2 linked regions of the Buchnera aphidicola (Therioaphis trifolii) genome follow. The protein of the gene in region 2 interacts with the protein of the main gene of each other region in a pairwise test. Links are inferred from orthologs where the notes say so. Each region holds a gene or a part of one and is shown on either strand. Other genes may lie near its edges.

Region 1 (2,895 bases), 160 kb from region 2 along the record:
TTTAAAATATTTTAATGGAAAACCTGTTATAGATGAGATTAAAAGAATAAGTAAACCTAGCCTTAGAATTTATAAAAAAAAAAATAATTTACCTATTGTAATGGACGGTTTAGGAATTGCTATTTTATCTACTTCAAAAGGTATTATGAGTAACAAAATGGCTTATAAATTTGGATTAGGTGGAGAAATTATTTGTACAGTATCTTAACTTTTGGAGATTTTATATATGTCTCGTATTGCAAAAAAACCTATTTTAGTTCCTGATAATATTAATATTTCTTTAAATAAAGAAAATATTACTATTATCAAAGATAATCAATCTATTTCACAAAATATACATAATTCTGTTCAAATTAATTATAATGATAATAAATTGTTTTTTAAATCAAAATCTAATAATTATAATGGTTGGATGCATGCTGGTACTATGAGATCTTTAGTTAATTCTATGATTTTAGGAGTTACAATAGGTTTTTCAAAAAAATTACAATTAATTGGTGTGGGTTATCGAATTAGTTTAGAAAAAAATAATGTATTAAATATGTCTCTTGGGTATTCGCATATTATTAAATATGTTTTACCCATAAATGTTTTTGCAACAATTATTTCTTCTACAGAAATTATTTTAAAAAGTATTAATAAACAACTTTTAGGTCAAGTTGCAGCAAATTTGAGATCAAAACGTAAACCTGAAGTTTATAAAGGTAAAGGAATACGTTATTTTAATGAGTATATACGTATTAAAGAGGCTAAAAAGAAATAATGAATATATTAAAAAATAAAAAAAATGCTCGTATACGAAGAAGTTTAAAAAATCGTATTCGTTTTAAAAATTTAAATATTATTCGTTTAGTAGTACATCGAACTCCACGTCATATATATGCTCAAATTTTTGATTCAAAAAAATCTATTGTTTTAGTATCTGCTTCAACTGTAGAAAAAAAAATTCGAAAAACACTTAATTCATATACTGGAAATAAAAAGTCTGCAAGTATCATTGGTACAATGATAGCTCATCGTGCTTTAAAAAAAGGTATATGTTCTGTATCTTTTGATCGTTCTGGTTTTAAATATCATGGTCGAATACAAATTTTAGCAGAATCTGCAAGAAAAGCAGGATTAAAATTTTAAGGATATAATAACATGATTTATCATGAACAACAAAATAATATTGATTTAAAAGAAAAATTAATTACAGTAAATCGTGTTTCTAAAACTGTTAAAGGTGGTAGAATTTTTTCATTTACAGCATTAACAGTAGTTGGAAATAATAAAGGTAAAGTTGGTTTTGGTTATGGTAAAGCAAAAGAGGTGCCTGCTGCTATACAAAAAGCAATGGAACAAGCACGTCGTAATATGTTTAATGTTATTATTAAAAATGGAACTTTACAACATGCAGTAAAAGGTTCACATACTAGTTCTACAATTTTTATGAAACCCGCTTCTAAAGGAACAGGGATTATTGCGGGAGGAGCAATGCGAGCGGTTTTAGAAGTTGTTGGTATACATAATGTATTAGCAAAAACATATGGTTCAACAAATCCTATTAATGTAGTTCGGGCAACAATTAATGGTTTAAAAAATATGCAATCACCAGAATCTATTGCTGCTAAAAGAAATAAGACTATTTATGAAATATTAGGATAATTTAAAAATGATAAAAAAAATTTTTATTACGCAAATTAAAAGTAGTATTGGTCGTTTACCTAAACATAAAGCAACAATATTAGGTTTAGGATTACGGAGGATTGGTCATACTGTAATTAGAAAGGATACTCCATCTATTCGAGGAATGATTAATAAAGTATCTTATATGATTAAAATTACAAGAGGATAAAAAATTGTATTTAAATACTTTAAAATTTGTAAAAAATTCAAGAAAAAAAAAAAAAAGAGTTGGTCGTGGAATTGGTAGTGGTTTAGGAAAAACATGTGGTAGAGGACATAAAGGTCAAAAATCAAGAACAGGTGCAAGTATTAGAAGGGGTTTTGAAGGTGGTCAAATGCCTTTATATCGACGTATTCCAAAATTTGGATTTTCTTCTTACAAAAAAAATCTTAAAATGGAAGTGAGATTATCAGATATTAATAAAATACCTAATAAAATAATTAATATAGAGATATTAAAAAAATTTAATATTATTAAAAAAAATATTAAATATGTGAAAATTATTAATACAGGAAAGTTAGATAAAAAAATTGATATTAAAGGTTTAAAAGTAACAAAAAGTGTTTTTTCGATTATTAAAAAATTAGGTGGAAAAATTGAGGAAATAGTTTCAAAAAAATGATTAATATCATGCAATATAAATTAAAAAATTTTAGTAAAACTTTGTTAGAATTAAAACAAAGAATTGTTTTTGTAATTTTTGCAATAATAATTTTTCGAATTGGTTTTTTTATACCTATTCCTAGTATAAATATTTCTATGTTATCAAATTTTTTAAAATTGCAAAAAAATACAATTATTGATTTATTTAATATGTTTTCTGGTGGTGCATTAAGTCATGCTTCTATTTTTTCATTAGGTATTATGCCTTATATTTCTGCTTCTATTATTATGCAATTATTATCATTAAGTATCAAACGATTATCAGATATTAAAAAAGAAGGAGAAATTGGAAAAAAAAAGATTTATCAATATACCAGATTTATTACTTTAATTTTATCAATTATACAATCTACTATAATATCATTTTCTTTACCAAAAATATTAAGTATACAAATATTGATACCTAATCCAAATTTTTATTTTTATTTTAGTACAATATTAAGTTTAAGTACTGGTACAATGTTATTAATGTGGTTAGGTGAATTAATTACTGAATGTGGTATTGGAAATGGTATTTCTATTATTATGTTTATTGGTATTATATCTAAGATACCTTTAAATAT
Region 2 (3,228 bases):
TAAATTTGATGGTTTTGTACATTCTATTGCATATAGTCCAAAAATACAATTTTCAAAAAATTATCTTGAAACAATTAATAAAAAAGATTTTATAAAAACAAATTATATTACTTCTTATAGTTTAATATCTATGATACAAGAATGTAAACATAGATTAAATATTGGATCTTCAATAGTTACTTTAACATATTTAGGATCACAAATTGTAATACCTTATTATAATGTAATGGGAATTGCAAAAGCTTCTTTAGAAGCTAATGTTAAATATATATCAAATAATTTTAAAAAAAATCAATTCAGAATTAATGCTATTTCTGCTGGACCTATTAAAACAATTTCATCATATAATATTCCAAATTTTAAAAAAATATTAAATTATTCAAAACATTTTTCTCCTATTCAAAGATTAGTAACAATTGAAGAAATTGGAAATACCGCAGCATTTTTATGTTCAAATTTATCTAGTGGTATTACAGGACAAATTATTTATGTTGATGGAGGTTTAAGTACATCTATGATGAATCATTTATATTAGTTTAATATAAAATTATTAATTAAAAATTTTATTTTTTTTAATATTTTAGGTATATTTTATGTTACAAAAAAAAAATTTTTTATTACAATTAAAAAATAAATTAGTATTAGAAGATCAGAAAGTAATAGGTATTGTTGAAAAACATGATAATAGATTTGGTTTTTTAAAATCAAAATTTAAAATTAATTATTTTATTCCATCCAAATATATTAAAAAAGTAATAAATGGAGATAAAATTTTAGTAAAAATTTGTGTCAAAAAAAATAAAAAATTTGCACAACCTTTAATATTAATTAAATCATTTTTAGATATTTTTATAGGTACAATTATAAAAATAGGATTAAAAATTTTTATTCAACCTCATTATCCTTTTTTAAAAGAATTAATAATTTGTCATTTTGATAATCAAAATTTTGGTGTAATAAAAAAAGGAGATTGGTTTTTTGCAAAATTAATACAACATAAATTAGATAATTATAAAGATTTTAATGCAAAATTAATAAAATTTATTTCTTCAAAAAATGATAATTTATTACCATGGAAAGTAATTTTAACATATTATAATGTTAAAGTTTTTTTTCCTAAATTTAATATTAATAATTTAAATTTTAATAAAAATATTTTTCGAAAAGATTTAACTGACTTAACATTTATTACTATAGATAATGATTCTACAAAAGATATAGATGATGCTATATTTGTTGAAAAAATAGATAATCAAAATATTAAAATTATTATAGCTATTTCAGATCCTACTTCTTATATTAATCCAGATAGTGATTTAGATATTATTGCTTCAAATAGATTATTTACAAATTATTTACCAGGTTTTGATATTCCTATGTTACCAAAAATATTATCAGAAGATATGTTTTCTTTACATCCTAATTTAAAGAAACCAGTTTTAGCTTGTGAGGTTATTATTGATCAGTATGGTAATATATCTAAAAAAATAAATTTTTTTTTAGCATTTATTAAATCATATGCTAAATTAAATTATAATAATGTTTCAAATTGGATTAATGGTATTGGAATTTGGAAACCTGATAATAATAAAATTATTAATCAAATTAATTTATTATATAAATTATGTAATAGAAGAATATTATGGAGAAAAAAAAATGCACTAATTTTTAAAGATACGCTTGAATATAAATTTCATCTTTCTGATAATTATGATATTATAAAAATTTCTGTTGAATATAGAAATATTGCACATAAAATGATTGAAGAAGCTATGATTATTGCAAATGTTAGTGCAGCAAATTTTTTATCTAAACATTTAGGTTTTGGAATTTATAATATTCATTTAGGTTTTAATACGGTAAATGCTAAACATGTTTCTTTAATTCTTAAAAAATATGATATTAATATTCATTATAAAAAAATTATTACTTTAATGGGATTTTGTGAATTATATCGTGTATTAAATTCATTTTCTAATAATTATATAAATTATCGAATTCGAAGATATCAATCATTAGGAACAATTAGTACAATTCCTAAACCTCATTTTGCTTTAGGATTCAATCAATATTTAACTTGGACATCTCCAATACGAAAATATAGTGATATGATTAATCATAGATTATTAAAAAATATTATTTTAGGATATCCCTCAAAAAAACCTAATAATAATATTATATCAAAAATTATTAATTGTAAAAGACGGCATCAAACAATTAAAAAAAATATAACCAATTGGTTATATATAAAATTTTTTAAAAAAAATAATTATTTTAATAAAATTTTTATAGCAAACATTTTTGATATTTTAAATTCTGGAATAAAAGCACGTTTATTAATTAATGGTGCAAATATATTTATTCCTATTACATATATGTATCATTACAATAAAAATTTTATATGTGATCGAAAAAATGGAATTTTATATTTTAAAGATAAAATATTATATCGAATATCTGATGTAATAAAAGTAATAATTTTAAATATTAATACTCATGAAAATATTATAATTGCTAAACCATATATAAAATTATAAATATATTTAAAATAAATTTTTATTTTAAATATATTTAATAATTGAATTATAATTTTATATAAAATATCAAATTTTTATTTTTTTTAACATAAAAAATATTTAGGAGATTTCTTGAATAATTTAAATATAGATTTTAAAAATTATTTACATTTTTTTTTAGGTTTATTTGCTGTAATTAATCCTATTGGTATGATTCCTATTTTTATAGCAATGACAGGTTTTCAATCTACTAAAGAACGAAATAAAATAAATATTATTTCAAATATAACTGCAGCTTTTATTTTAATTATTTCATTATCTTTAGGTAATATGATTTTAAATTTTTTTGAAATCTCTATAGAATCATTTAGAATTGCTGGAGGAATATTAATAATTAGTATTTCAATATCTATGATTCATGGAACTTTAATGAATAATTTAATAAAAAATAAAAATAAAAATAAATTTTTTTATAACAAAGAAAATATTAGTATTATACCTTTAGCTATGCCATTAATTGCTGGTCCAGGAGCAATTAGTTCTACTATTATATGGAGTACACATCATAATAATTGGAATAATAAATTGGGTTGTATTTTAGTAATATTATTATTTTCTTTTATTTGTTGGATATTTTTCCAAATTGCTCCTATTTTTATTAAAATTCTTGGATCAACAGGTATTAATATATTAACAAGAATTATGGGATTAT

Evidence for each region. Proteins that work in one complex are often made in the same cells at the same time.
Region 1: the proteins of D9V81_RS00935 (region 2) and rpsE interact in binary tests that used the Escherichia coli proteins (3 or more experiments, as listed by UniProt). The link is inferred for Buchnera aphidicola (Therioaphis trifolii) from one-to-one orthologs.

What each region holds. Positions count from the first base shown.
Region 1 is NZ_CP032996.1:358,097-360,991, reverse strand. It holds rpsE (30S ribosomal protein S5), read left to right. Parts: upstream 1-1,143; coding sequence 1,144-1,647; downstream 1,648-2,895. Other genes in the region: secY (preprotein translocase subunit SecY), read left to right, coding at 2,288-2,895; rplO (50S ribosomal protein L15), read left to right, coding at 1,842-2,291; rpmD (50S ribosomal protein L30), read left to right, coding at 1,655-1,837; rplR (50S ribosomal protein L18), read left to right, coding at 763-1,131; rplF (50S ribosomal protein L6), read left to right, coding at 227-763. UniProt on the Escherichia coli protein: With uS4 and uS12 plays an important role in translational accuracy. Many suppressors of streptomycin-dependent mutants of protein uS12 are found in this protein, some but not all of which decrease translational accuracy (ram, ribosomal ambiguity mutations).
Region 2 is NZ_CP032996.1:200,140-203,367, forward strand. What follows is about bases 126-3,065. They hold D9V81_RS00935 (exoribonuclease II), read left to right. Parts: upstream 126-593; coding sequence 594-2,537; downstream 2,538-3,065. Other genes in these bases: D9V81_RS00930 (enoyl-ACP reductase), read left to right, coding at 126-535; D9V81_RS00940 (YchE family NAAT transporter), read left to right, coding at 2,649-3,065. In the rest of the region: more of D9V81_RS00930, read left to right, coding at 1-125; more of D9V81_RS00940, read left to right, coding at 3,066-3,228. UniProt on the Escherichia coli protein: Involved in mRNA degradation. Hydrolyzes single-stranded polyribonucleotides processively in the 3' to 5' direction.